DNA from 2 places in the Janthinobacterium sp. GW460-12-1-14-LB5 genome. Region 1 is predicted to be linked to the other one. Evidence: riboswitches for the same ligand, from Rfam matches in the RefSeq annotation. Region 1 holds a riboswitch; the other holds the start of a gene.
The links. A riboswitch is a leader RNA that binds a small molecule or an ion and turns the genes downstream of it on or off. The one in region 1 is predicted to bind FMN.
Positions count from the first base shown of each region.

Region 1 (7,119 bases):
AATGGCCAGCTGGTTGGCCTGGCGCGCATTGTCCGCATTCTGCCGCACGGTCGAGGTCATCTCTTCCATGGTCGAGGCTGTTTCTTCCAGGGAACCCGCCTGCTGCTCCGTGCGCGCCGACAGGTCGTGGTTGCCCGAGGCGATCTCGCCCGACGCCGTGGAAATGGATTCCGCATCGTTGCGCACCTGGCTCACCAGATGCGCCAGGTTGTCGCGCATGGCCTTGATGGCCATCAACAGACTGGACGTATCGCCGGGACGCGTATCGATCTGCGTCGTCAGGTCGCCCTGGGCGATCTGCGCCACGATGGCCGCTGCATAGTCGGGCTCGCCGCCGAGCTGGGCCAGGATGCGGCGCAGCATCAGGGCCGCCAGGCTGCCCACCACCAGCATCAGCGCGCCGCCGATGGCCAGCAGCACGCCCGCCTGGGCCCAGAACTTGTGATTGATGTCATCGATATACGTGCCCGTGCCGACCACCCAGTCCCACGGCGCAAATTTCACCACGGCATACATCTTCGCCACCGGGTCCTTCACGCCGGGACGCGTGCCGTCCGCCTGCACCATGCCGATGCGGCTGTTGGCCAGGGCCGCGCGGTAGCGGTCGCCCGACTGCTTCATGTTCTTTTGCGGCGTGCCGATGCGCGCAGGATTCGGGTGCACGTACAGCAAGTCGGTGCTGAAATCGCGCACAAAGTAATACATCTCGTCCTTGACGAAGCTGCCGATGGCCAGCTTGGCCTGCTGCTGCGCCTGCTCACGCGTGAGCTTGCCCGACTGTTCCAGCGCATACGCCTTTTCCACCGAGGCATTGGCCAGCTCGACCAGCACCGTCAATTGCTCGACCCTTTCCGCCATCATGGTCTGGCGCAGGGAATACAGGGAAAAGGATGCGATGAGGACGATGCCCAGCAAGGTGCTGAAACACAGGAGGAGAATGCGCGAACGGAGAGTCATGGGAGCCTGGGTAAAGAATAAAATGTGGAATTATAAACAATTTCCATGTGGAAATCTTTTCAGAAAAGCAAAGCGGGCGGCGCTACCAGGCTGATGCCCGGCAGGCACCGCCCGCATATGTCTTGCTGAAGTCTGACTGAAGGTCAGGCCAAGGCTTCCTTGGCCGCCTCTTCCGGCGTCAAGCCGTCATAGAACTGATCGGTAAACCACTCTACCTGCTCTTCGATATGGTCTTGCGCCTGCGCCACGGTGGCGCCGCCGGCCACGAGGAAGCCTTCGACCTCGATACACCAGTTGATCAACTCCAGGGTTTCCGGATCGAGTTCTTCTTTCTTAGCCATCGTATTTCCTTGCTTGTTAAATTGCGATCACATCCATTAGCAGCATTTTAACAGCTTCGGCACACTGGCGCCCCGGCAACGCCAGCATGAAGATTACTTCACTGCAACATTTTTACGTTCCGGGTACAGCACCACCTGCACATAGTTATCCATGTTCAGATAGCGCTGCGCCGCCAGTTTGACGGCTTGCGGCGTGAGGGCGCGCACGCGCTGCTCGTAACGCAGGATGTGCGCGGGGTCGCGTCCCTGCGTCACCGAGCCCATCAGCTGGCTCATCCAGTAGCGGTTTTCGCGCAAGGACTTTTGCTGGCGCGTGATCCAGTTCAGCTTGACCTTTTCCAGGTCGGCCGCGGATGGCCCGTCCGCCTTCATCCTGTTGATTTCGGCAAAGGCGGCGGCGATCACCTTGTCCACGTTTTCCGGCCCCGTCGGCAAGTTCAAGGCCACGGAATAATGGCCATACGGATGCTGGCCCATCGACGTTTCGAAGCCGCCGCCATAGATCATGCTCATCTTTTCGCGCAGCACTTCGATGACTTTCAGGTTCAGCACCTCGCCCAGCGCCTGCAGGGTCAGCTTTTGCTCGTCCGAATACGCGGCATCGCCATTGAAGGTGATGGAAATCGTGCTTTTGGGCTCGCTGCCCATGTAGACATTCTTCTTGACCACCCCGCTGACGGGGCGCATGCCCACGTCGCGGTAGGCGTGCGCCACGTCGGCCACGGGCAAGGTGCCCAGGTAGCTGGCGATCAGGGGCTTGATCTTGTCGAGCTCGAAGCTGCCCGCAAAGATGAAGGTCATGCCGCGCGCGCTGGAAAAGCGCTGGCGGAAGATTTCCAATGAACGGTCCAGGCCCACCTTGTCGAAGTCGGCCGCGCGCGGCACGCCATCGACGCGCGGGTTGTCGCCATACATGGCATGCTGGACGGCATCGTAGAACACGGCTTCCGGCTGCGCCATGCTGTTTTTCGCCAGGTCCTGCTGCTTGCCGATGAAGGACTGGTACAGGCCCGCATCCTTGCGCACGTCATGGAAATACAGATACACCAGTTGCAGCATGGCTTCCACATCCGCGCTGCTGGCCGAGCCGCCAAAGCCTTCGCTCAGCTCGCCCAGCGAAGCGCCCACGTTGACCGTCTTGCCGGCCAGCACTTTCTGCAAGTCCAGCGGCGCCATATCTTTCAGCCCCATGCTGCCGACCACGGCGCTGGCATAGCGGGCATTGTAGATGTCGGCATCGCCGAACAGCGACTGGCCGCCGAAACGGGTCGAACCCATCAGCACCTGGTCGTTCTTGAAGTCCGTCGGTTTCAGCAGCACGCGCACGCCATTGCCCAGGGTCAGTTCCGTCACGCCGATGGCGCTGTTCAGTTTTTCCGAGACGATGCTGCCGCCGGCCGGCGGGCCGTCCATCAGCTTACTGGCAAGCACTTTTTCCGTGCGCGGCTCGACGGTTTGCCGCTCCGCCTGCGCCACCGCGTCGAGCAATTGCTGCTGCGTCGGTACGGTCGAGGCCGCATCGCCCGCCTTCGGCTCGGCGCCCATGAAGACCACCAGTTTCTTTTGCTGGTCGGGAATCACCTTGGCCACCGTTTCGTTGATTTCCTGCAAGGTTACCTGCGGCAAGAGTTCCTGCGCGTACAGCAATTCATTGGCGATGCCGGGAATGGCTTCCTGCTCCAGGAAGTTGCGCGAATACTCGGCCACGAAACCGGCCGAATCGGACTTGTCGCGTTCGCTGTAGGCGCGCTCGTAATTGCGCAACATATCCTTGCGCGCGCGGTCCAGCTCAGCCTGGCTGAAACCGAAGCGGCGCGCCCGCTCGTCTTCCTGCACCAGCGCATCGACGGCCGGCTGCACGCCGCCCTTGCCCAGCAAGGCATACGCGCTGAACGATTCATAGCCGCGCACCAGCTTGCCCATGCTGCTGCCGCCCTGGATGAACGGCGGGTTGGCTTGCTGCGTCAATTCCTGCATGCGGGCGCTGAGCATTTGCCCATACAGGTTTTCGATCATCTGGCGGCGGTAGTCGGCAATCGTGACGGGTTCCTGCGCGGCGCGGATCGGGTAGCGGATGAAGACGCTGTCGTCGGGCGCTTCCTTGTCCGTGATCACCAGCGCTTCCGTTTGCGAGCGCTGCGGCACTTCCGCATACAGGCGCGGACGCGGTTTCGCGGGGTTTTTCAGCTTGCCGAAATGCTGACGGATCAGCTTTTCAGCCTGGCCCGGCTCCACGTCGCCCACCACCATCACGGCCATCAGGTCGGGACGGTACCAATCCTTGTAGAAACGCTTGATGGCTTCCGGCTTGAAGGTCTTCAGCACGGATTCCTTGCCGATCGGCATGCGCTGCGCATAGCGCGAACCGTTCAGCAGCTTCGGATACAGCACCTTGTTCATGCGGTCGCTGGCGCCCTTGCCCAGGCGCGCCTCTTCCAGCACGATGCCGCGCTCGCTGTTGATGTCGGCCGGATTGAATTTCAAGCCATGCGCCCAGTCTTCCAGCACGAGAAAACCCTTTTCCAGGTTTTCCTTCTTGTTCGTCGGAATCGGCAACACGTAGACGGTTTCATCGAAACTCGTGTAGGCATTCAAGTCGGCGCCGAACTTCACGCCGATCGATTGCAAGTAGGAAATCAGCTCATTGCGCTTGAAATGCGTGGAACCATTGAAGGCCATGTGTTCCGTGAAATGCGCGAGACCTTGCTGGTCGTCATCTTCCAGGATGGAGCCGGCTTTCACCACCAGCCGCAATTCCACTTTCTGGGCGGGACGGGCATTTTTCTTGATGTAATAGGTCAAGCCGTTCGGCAATTTTCCTACGGTAACTTCTGGTGCCAGCGGCAGGGGATCGGTCAAACGGATTTCCGCCTGGGCCATGCAGGCGCAGGCCAGCAAGACGGCGCCCGAGATCAGGCGTAATTTACTCAGCTTCATGTATTCTCAACGGTAAGATTCAGTAGCCATACCTTACACTGAAATTCTGTTTCCGCCATTAAAAACAGCTTAGGAAAAACCGCTTTTCCCAGGCAACTTTGCCGAATGACAAACTCAACGGTGTCCTGCCAGGTTTTTTCAATTGTGCTAAAGTATTGCCGCCGGTCATGTGGACCGGCACAACAATACGTCTTCGGGGCGGGGTGCGATTCCCCACCGGCGGTAAGACCGGCAACGGTCAAGCCCGCGAGCGCTTTCCAGGCACCGCCTGGTGAGGTCAGCAGATCTGGTGTGACTCCAGAGCCGACGGTATAGTCCGGATGAAAGAAGATGTGCAGTAGTGTGATGTCCCATCGACCTGTCGATGCGGCCAGTTGCGTCTATTCGCTTGCCCTGCAGCGTTTTTCGCCTATGCGAGGAGCGTTTCACCATGTTAGTCAACAGCTATACCCTGCTTTCCAACGACCTGGAAGGTCGCATCCAGTCCGCCCTGGCCGCCATGCGCGCCGGCATCCCCGTCATCCTGCTCGACGATTTCGACCGTGAAAACGAAGCCGACCTGATCCTGTCTGCCGAAAAATTGACGAACGAAACCATGGCTTTGCTGATCCGCGAATGCAGCGGCATCGTCTGCCTGTGCCTGCCGACGGACGTCGTCAGCAAGCTGGAATTGCCGCCCATGTCGTCCGACAACGGCAGCCGCTACGGTACGCCGTTCACCGTCTCCATCGAGGCGCGCGACGGCGTCACGACGGGCGTGTCGGCCGCCGACCGCGTCACCACCATCCGCGCCGCCATCGCGCCAAATGCCAAGCCCGCAGACCTGGTGCGCCCCGGCCACGTGTTCCCCCTGCGCGCCGCGCCCGGCGGCGTGCTCGAGCGCCGTGGCCACACGGAAGGCTCTGTCGACCTGTCGCGCATGGCGGGCCTGAACCCGGCCGCCGTGCTGTGCGAACTGATGAACCCGGATGGCACCATGATGCGCGGCGACGATATCGAGCGCTTCGCCGAACTGCACGGCATGCCGATCCTGACCATCGAGGAACTGGTGGAGTGGCGCAGCAAGCACGCGCAATAATCCGTCAAGCGGCAGCTACCGCCTTCGGCAAATGCACGTGCCGGTAGACGAGGCCCGCCGCCAGGCCATACGCGGCGGCGATCGTCGCGTAAGCCAGCGGCAGGCGCAGCGACCAGTCGGGCAGCACGTGCAGGATGCTGCCGATCAGCGCCACGCCCACCAGCGCGCCGATCTGCCGGTTCGCATTCAGGGCCGCCGCCGCGCTGTTCGCATGCCGCTTGCCGGCCACCCGCATCACGGTGGCCGTCATGGCGGGAATGGCGATGCCGATGGCCACATTCATGACGGCCGTGCCCAGCGCCAGCCAGCCATACGGCGTGCCCGGACGCAAGCCCATCAGCAGCAAGGCCATGACGGCACCCACCAGCAAGCCTAGCAGCATGGGCAGGCGCGTGCCATGACGCGCCGCAATATTTCCCGCCATAAAGTTTCCCACCGTATAGGCCGCCATCATGGGCAACAGGCGCAAGCCCGACTGCAGGGCATCGGCACCGCCCGACTGCTGCAAAAACAGGCTCAATAAGAACAATTGCCCGAACACGCAGAAATTGATCAGAAACCCCACGCCATTGGCCGCGCCAAAGCTGCTGCTGTGAAACAGTTCACGCGGCAACAGCGGATGGCTGCCGCTGCGCTCGCGCCGCAGCAATTGCCAGGCCGACAGCACCGTCAATGCGCCCGCCGCCAGCACGCCGGGCGACAGCCAGCCCAGCACGGGGCCTTCGATCAGCACGAAACTCAGGCCCGCCAGCGCCGCCACACCGAGCGCATGGCTGAACAGCGACAAATCGCGCGGCTGGCGCGCCGGCGCCACCAGCAGCAGCTGCGCCATGACGATGGCCAGCACGCCCAGCGGCACGTTGACCCAGAAGACGCTGCGCCAGCCGAACTGGTGCACGAGGATGCCGCCGATCAGGGGGCCGGACGCACCGGCCACGCCCACCAGCGCCGACCAGGCACCGAGCATGCGCGTGCGCTCGCGCTCGTCTTCGAAGCTGTGCGTGAGCAGGCTGAGCGAACTGGGCATGAACAGGGCCGCGCCCGCGCCCTGCAGCAAACGCGCCGCCGTCAAGAAATGTCCGTCGGGCGCGGCGCCGCACAGGATAGAACCGAGGATGAAGACGCCGAGGCCGCCCTGGTACACGGCTTTCGGCCCGTAGCGGTCGGCCAGCGCGCCGCCGGCCAGCAGCAGCGCGGCAAACGTCAAGGTGTAGCCATCAACCACCCAGACCAGGCCCGTCAGCGGAATATTCAAGTCCAGCGCGATATCGGACAGCGCCACGTTGACGGCCGTGACGTCGAGCATGGCCATGACGAAGCCGAAGGCCAGGGTCAGCAGGATCAAGCCGCTGGCGCGGTGCGGTGTGGGGGCAGTCATGGTACTCCTTGCAGTAACAGGGGGCAGCCATTATGCGAGCGTTGCGCGATGCGGTAAACAGGCATAAACTCGGCACACTGATGCAAAAATGCATCACCATATAAAACAGGAGAAGCAGCTTGGATTGGGATAACGCGCGCATCTTTCTGGCCATCGGCCGGGCCGGCACCCTGCGCGGCGCGGCCGCCCTGCTGTGCATCGACCAGGCCACGTGCGGGCGCCGCCTGGCCGCGCTGGAAGCGTCGCTGGGCGCCACCCTGTTCCTGCGCACGCCGTCGGGCTACGTGCCCACGCCGGCCGGCGAACTGGCGCTCACGGCCGCCGAAGCGATGGAGCGGGCGGCCGACAAGCTGCAGCGCGAGATGCAGGGCGTCGACAACCGTTTAAGCGGCCTGGTGCGCGTGGCCACGACGGACACCATGGCCAGC
Region 1 covers NZ_JBWKYD010000003.1:106,687-113,805, forward strand. Annotated here, with positions in the region: gene AC07X6_RS03650 (methyl-accepting chemotaxis protein) at 1-957, opposite strand, end outside; gene AC07X6_RS03655 (hypothetical protein) at 1,101-1,298, opposite strand; gene AC07X6_RS03660 (M16 family metallopeptidase) at 1,392-4,235, opposite strand; FMN riboswitch at 4,421-4,571, shown strand; gene ribB (3,4-dihydroxy-2-butanone-4-phosphate synthase) at 4,666-5,313, shown strand; gene AC07X6_RS03670 (MFS transporter) at 5,318-6,691, opposite strand; gene AC07X6_RS03675 (LysR family transcriptional regulator) at 6,811-7,119, shown strand, end outside.

Region 2 (7,119 bases), on a different contig from region 1:
GGCGCTGCTGCCAAATCAACAGCGCTATCATGACGATACTCTTCCTTTGAAATCAAATACTTACGTTCTGTTTTGCTGCGCTGCGGCAGCGGGCATGCGCCTTGCAATACTGGTCATCACCATCTCGCGTTTTGACTTTACTCAAGGATAATCACCCATGCGCCGTTCGACTGCTCCCGCCGACTCTTCCCCATTTCCTTTCCACCTGACGCCAGTGCGCCGCGCGCTGCGCTCGGCCTTCGCCATCGGCGGCCTGATGCTCGCCCCAGGTCTGGCCCATGCGGAAACGCCTGGCGCCGATGTCATTGCCGCGGCCGACGCCAATGGCTCGGGCGAGGGCGCCTCGCTGCAATCGGTGACGGTGACGGCGCAAAAGCGCGAGGAATCGGCACAGAAGGTGCCCAGCGCGATCACGGTGTTAGGCGGCAAGGAGCTGCTCGACACGGGCATCGGCCGCTCGGCCAGCGAAATCCTCAATTACGTGCCGAATGCCTCGGCCGGCACGCAGCAGCACGGCCGCCCGCGCTGGTGGATACGCGGCGTGGGCGCGGGCCAGCAGCAGGTGGACTTTCCGAATCCCGTCGGCTTCTACCTTGATGACGTCTACATCAGCAATTCCAGCGCCACGGGCTTTCCCCTGTTCGACCTGGACCGGGTGGAAGTGCTGCGCGGCCCGCAAGGCACCCTGTGGGGCAAGAACACGACGGGCGGCGCCATCAACGTGATCTCGCGCAAACCCTCGTTCAAATCCAGCGGCTACGCCAAGCTTGACTACGGCAGCTACGACACCACCGTGGCCGAAGGCGCCATCGGCGGCGCGCTGATCGACGAGGTGCTGGCGGGGCGGCTGTCCTTCCATACGGAGCAGCAGGACAAGGGCCGCTTCCACAACCAGTTTACGGGCGAACGCGATGGAAAACTCAAGGACAGCGCCATCCGCGGCCAGCTCAAGGCCCTGATCGGGCGCGACCTGACGGCGAATCTGAACCTGCATTACCGCGACTACACGACCAAGGGCGCCACCACGACCGTGGCCAGCTATGGCGCCAATGGCGTGTACCGCAACGGCTACGTCCCCAGCACGAATCCCGACGACGTCAGCACGAATGCGCCGGCCGACAGCGACGTGCAACAGGGCGGCGCCCAGCTGAACCTCGAATATGCGCTGGGCGAAGTGACCCTCACTTCCATCACGGGCTATGAAAATTTCAGGAACGAAGCCACGGGCGACAGCGACAATACGCCGCTGGAAGTGGGCCGCAGCCGTTCCAAGGCCAGCAGCCGGCAAGTGTCGCAGGAGCTGCGCCTGACGTCTCCGCAGAACGGCGCCGTGAGCTGGGTGGCGGGTCTGTTCTACTTCAATGAAAAGATCGATGCCGATTCGGCCGGCGCGCGCCTGCCCAACGGCACCGTGCCGGCGCTGGCGGGCAGCACGCAGCCCGTCGGCTACAACCGCACCATCTACCAGCACAAGGCGCGCAGCGCGGCCATCTTCGGCAGCACCACCGTCAACTTCAGCGAGCAGCTGCTGTCCACGTTCGGCTTGCGCTGGACGACGGAAACCAAGGACCTGGACTTGCAGCGCGTGCAGGCCGTCTCGAACACGGTGACGTTCGGCGATGCGGCCAACTGGTGGAACACGGTCCGGGGCGGCAATTACACGGCCGCCTCCGTGGCCAACAACAATTTCACGTCGAATCCATCGACCACGTGGAACGCGCTGACGTATGACGTGACGCCCGAATACCGCTTCAGCCGCACCCTGCGCGGCTACCTGAAGTACGCGCACGGCATCAAGTCCGGCGGCTACAACACCAGCGCCACGGACGTGCGCGCGCTGAACACGGTGAAGCCGGAAACCCTGAACTCGTTCGAGGCGGGCATCAAGTCCGAATGGCTGGACGGGCGTTTGAATTTCAACGCCAACGTTTTTCACTATGATTACAAGAACGTGCAGGTGAATATCACGGGCGTGTACAACGGCGACCCCACGCAAAGCGTCAATTACCTGCAGAACGTGCGCAAGGCCCACGTCAACGGCGCGGAATTCGAGATCGAGGCGCAGCCGACGGACAACCTGCACGTCAATGCCAACCTGGGCCTGCTGCGCACGGAATTCGACGATTTCGCCATCCAGAACAATGGCGGCGACCGCTCCGGCAACGAATTCGTGCGCTCGCCCCACGTGACGGCCCTGCTGGCGGCCGATTACCGCTACCCGCTGGGCAATGGCGCGCAACTGGTCTTCAGCGGCGACGTGCGCTACACGTCGAAGCAGTACTACTATGTCGACCCGCAAAATGCCGCGCGCAACCTGCTGAACCAGGGCGGCTTCGCGCTGGCCAACGCCCGCCTGTCGTACGTGCTCCCGGGCGGCAAGCAGCGCATCACGGCGTATGCGAACAACCTGGCCGACAAGGTCTACCGCAACCACACGCTTACCAGCTTCGTGCCCGGCGCCGTCAACGGCGACACGGTGATCATCGGCCAGGGCCGCACAGTGGGCGCGTCGTACACGCTGCAGTTCTGACCGCGCAGGGCAGAGGCAGGGGCGATATGCTATAGTCGCCGGGCATGGCTGCCGCACCCGCTGCGCTGGCCATGCAACGTTCTCAGGGCGGGGTGCGATTCCCCACCGGCGGTAATGGCATGCGTGCCTAGCCCGCGAGCGCTTGCCGGCACGGTCTTCGGGCCATGACGGCAAGGTCAGCAGACCTGGTGTGATTCCGGGGCCGACGGTATAGTCCGGATAAAGAGAGAGCGGGATGGCATCATTGTGTCGACGCCGGCATCCGCCCGGCGCATGGACGGCCTGCGTTTGCCGTCGGTGCGTCTGCGCGCGTGCCTGCATGCGCAGTTGGGCGTGGCTTTCATGCGCCCGTCATATCCCCTTCGATCCGATGCCCTGTTTTTATTATTCTTGAAAACAGGAGTCTTTTATATGTCACAAGCATCACACGCAACACCAGCCAAACGCATCGCCTTCATCCAGGCGGGCTGGCACCGCGACATCGTCGCGCAATGCAGGCTGTCGTTTATCGCGGAAATGGCCGCGCTGGGCTTCGCCGAGAGCGATATCGACGTCATCGACGTCGCCGGCGCCTTTGAAATCCCCCTGCATGCGCAAGTGCTGGCCAAAAGCGGCCGGTACGCGGCGATTGCCGCTTCCGCCCTGGTGGTGGACGGCGGCATCTACCGCCATGATTTCGTCGCCGATGCCGTCATTTCCGGCATGATGCAGGTGCAGCTGGCGACGGGCGTGCCCGTGCTGTCGGCCGTGCTGACCCCGCACCACTTCCATGCGGGCCAGGAGCACCAGGCATTCTACTTCCAGCACTTCAAGGTCAAGGGCGTGGAACTGGCGACGGCCTGCGCCGCCACCATCCATTCGCTGCAGCGGCTGGCGCAACCGGCCAGCGCGCCGCAGGCGGCGCTGGCAGCCTAGCAGCCGGCCTGCCGTGAATCGATAGTGCCTGTGGGGCCAGCACATGTTGCCATGGGCTGGCCCCATTTCCTTATGCCGCCTGCCGCAGCAGCGCGTCGAGCCTGCGCTGCGCCTCTTCCAATGGCCGGCGGTCGATCCAGCTGTCGATGTCGACGTCGCGGTCGAGAAAACCGTGCTGCAATTGAAAATCCTTCTGCTGGCGGAACAGCGCCACCTTGTCGTCGGACAGGTCGGGCGCCAGGGTCAGGTGAAAACCGTCGCGGTAGGCTTCGGCCACGGCGTCGGCGCCGGCCCGCGTCTCGCCCTGCAGGATGGCCAGCACATCTTCTTTGTGGCTGCGCGCCCAGTGCGCGGCGCGCAAGGTCTGCGTCAGGAAGCGCACGACCAGCTCGAAATGCTGTTCCAGCATGGATGCATGCACGGTGATCGGGCGCGGCGTGCCGTTGTTGACGCGGAAGCGCCGGTCGGGCAGGGCGTCGATGGCTATGCCCACTTCCAGCCCCGCCGCGCGGGCCGCCTCGGCCGCCGCCGCGCCTTTCACGTAGACGGCGTCGACTTCGCCGCGCAAGAGCGGGCCTATGCCTTGCCACAGGCCCGCGCCCAGATTGGCCGATGCCTGGGCGTCGGCACCCACTTCCACCAGCCGCACGTCGTCGAGCGTGAGGCCGGCCGATGCCAGCACGCCCTTGTAGCCGGCCAGGCTCATGCCGCGCGCGATGCTGCGCCCGCGCCGGTTCTCGCGCAAGTCTTCGGCGCGGAACACGGGCAGCGCCAGGCGCTTGCCCTGCAGCTGCGCGGGCGTGGCGATGCCGGAACCGGGGCGCACGAGGATGGCTTGCCATTCGTCGATCCAGGTCAGGCCGATCAGACGCGTGGGCGCCCCTTGCGCGCGCGCGGGCAGGGCCAGCAGGTTGCCCCCTTCGCGCACGAGCGTGGACAAGCCATGGTCGTAGTGGTGGCGCGCCAGCTCGCCGCCCACTTCCTGCAGCGTCTTTAACGCGATGCCGTCGCGGGCGAATTCCTCGTCCAGCCAGCCAAGCTTGTAGGCCAGGCCCGTGGCCGTGGGCACGGGACAGCGGGTGAACCAGACGGTATCGACGGCGGGGGCGGTTGCGGTAGTCATGGGATTCTTTCGTGGTGGGTGGAGCCTGTAATCGTGCAGGAAACGTGCCCGCGCCGCTTGCTGGCTTGCCGACAGCCGCTGCGCACAACGCTGCTGCCGCGCCAGCAGCCGCTGTTGCGCAGGCAGCAGCGCTCCGCCATTTTTGCGGCCCCGGCGCTGGCACGCGTCTTGCGAAAGTAGACGGTAGACGAAACCCGGTCTCAACCTCTTTACCGAATGGAGCATGACATGACGGACGTGGCACAAGCACAAGCACCAGAGCAAGTACAAACCCAGGAGTTGACGGCGGCCGAACTGGCCTTCGTGGAGCAGGTGCGGCGCGATGCGCAGACCGCCTTCGACGGCTTGCGCGAGACGGGCAGTCTGACGGCCAACGGCACGGTGGGCTTTGTCGAGCGCACGCCCGCTGGCGACAAGGTGGTGGTGGTCAACGATCCCGGCCCGTTCCGCCGCGGCCAGCCCCTGAAGGCGGCCGTGCTGGCGCTGGACGGCACGGTGCTGCTCGGCGACGCCAACAACGGCGGCGCACGCTATTTAAAGCTGTTCCGCGAGCGGCCCGAGGTCACGTCGATCTCGCACGTGCACTCGCCATCGCTGGGCGCGTGGGCGCAGACGCACCGCACCCTGCCGATCCGCTACGTGCCCGTGCAGCGCTACCAGCTGGTGCGCGAAATCCCCATCTATATCGACCGCCGCCAGCCGGAAGTCGATTTCATCCTCGGCGAAATCGCCCGCAATACGCATGCCACGGCCATCCTGGAAGCGAACGGCGGCGCCACCGTGTGGGGCAAGCAGGGCTTGCTGCAGCTGGCCGAATTCATCCTGCTGCTGGAAGAGGGCGCGCAGATCCAGATCGCGGCCGAAGCCATCGGCGGTTCGCGCGACTTCGGTCCCGGCGTGCTGCTGCAGCAATGGAAGATGAGCAAGCTGATCGACACGGCGCGCGCGCTGTCCTTGTTGCCTGCCACCGACCTGGTGTAACCCTTACAAGAACAGGCTCGCAATGTCATTGAAATTCTTACGTTTGAGCTGGCGCAAGGTACTCGCTACCGCCCTGGCGGCCAGCGTGCTGGCGCCAGCCATCGCGTCGGCGGCCGATCCGCTGCCGGCCGCCGTGCGCATCGCCGTCGTGGCGCGCACGGCACCGTCCGGCAAGACCGTGTTTGCCGGTTCTGCCGCCCAGGTGGCCGCGCAAGGCTGGCTGGCGGCCGAACTGGGCAAGCTGGGCGTGAAGCTGGAATGGGTGCCCGTCACCACCAATTCCGTGGCGACGCAAGTCAACGAGGCGTTTGCCAACCGTTCGATCGACCTGGCCCAGTATGGCGACCTGCCATCGATCATCGCCAATGCCTCGGGCTTGCAGACGCGGCTGATTTTGCCTGGCGGCAGCTTCAGCAACACCTATCTGGTGGTGCCGAACGGCTCGACGGCCCGCTCGATCAAGGACTTGAAGGGCAAGAAGATCGCCCTGCACCGGGGCCGGCCGTGGGAATACCCATTCGCGCGCCTGCTCGAAGCGAATGGCATGACCTTGCGCGACGTCAAGATCCTCAATCTGAACCCGCAGGCGGGCGCGGCGGCCGTGGCGACGGGCGGCGCCGATGCCTTCTTCACCCTCAGCGATGCTTTCCTGCTGGAAGATAAAAAGGTGGGCAAGATCATCTGGTCCAGCAAGGCGCCGCCGCAGGACTGGAAGATGCGCGCCGAACTGTGGGCCGACAGCGGCTTCCTGCAACGCTGGCCGCAGCTGGCCCAGCTGGTGGTGACGGCGTATGTGCGCGAGCACCACCGGGCCGCCGGCGCCGGTGGCGAAGACGAGTACGTGCGCACGGAGGCATCCGCCGGCCAGGTGGAAAGCGTGGTGCGGCGCGAACTGGCGGGCGACCATACGCCATGGCAGGCGCGCTGGTCGCCCCTGTTTACGGCCAGCCTGCGCCAGCATTACGTGGGCGAGGCGGCGTATGCGAAGAGCGCGGGGCTGATCGGGCGTCCCCTGCAAGTCGACAGCCTGTTCGCGCCCCAGTTCGTCAACCAGGCGCTGGCGCAGCTGAAATTGCAAGCGTACTGGTCGCCATGACTTCCCTCACTATCGCCTTGCCGCGCGCTCCCGCGCCAGCGCCAGCGCCAGCGCATGCGGCGTCCATTCCCTGGCTGCGGCGCTTTGTGCGCTCGCGCTGGTCCGTGTGGGCGTCGCCGCTGGCCTTGCTGCTGCTGTGGACGGCCGCCACCACCTTCGAATGGATGCCCGCGCACATCCTGATGTCGCCGTGGCAAGTGCTGCTGACGGCGCGCGACCTGGCCGAGAGCGGCGAACTGGGCCAGCACCTGGGCATCAGCCTGTTCCGCCTGCTGGCCGGTTTCGGCCTGGGCGCCAGCGCCGGCCTGGCTTTCGGCGTCGTGCTGGGCCTGTCGCCGGGCTTGCGCAGCTATGTCGACCCCACGTTCAATATCCTGCGCCAGCTGCCGACCGTGGCCCTGATCCCTTTGTTTATCTTGCTGTTCGGCATAGGCGAGAGTTTCAAGGTGTTTATCGTGGCCAAGGCCAGTTTTT
Region 2 covers NZ_JBWKYD010000024.1:75,121-82,239, forward strand. Annotated here, with positions in the region: gene AC07X6_RS22635 (TonB-dependent receptor) at 158-2,530, shown strand; FMN riboswitch at 2,605-2,766, shown strand; gene AC07X6_RS22640 (6,7-dimethyl-8-ribityllumazine synthase) at 2,942-3,445, shown strand; gene AC07X6_RS22645 (ABC transporter substrate-binding protein) at 3,516-4,568, opposite strand; gene AC07X6_RS22650 (class II aldolase/adducin family protein) at 4,797-5,549, shown strand; gene AC07X6_RS22655 (PhnD/SsuA/transferrin family substrate-binding protein) at 5,572-6,645, shown strand; gene AC07X6_RS22660 (ABC transporter permease) at 6,642-7,119, shown strand, end outside.
Region 2: another riboswitch for FMN. It lies ahead of AC07X6_RS22640 (6,7-dimethyl-8-ribityllumazine synthase); the one in region 1 lies ahead of ribB (3,4-dihydroxy-2-butanone-4-phosphate synthase).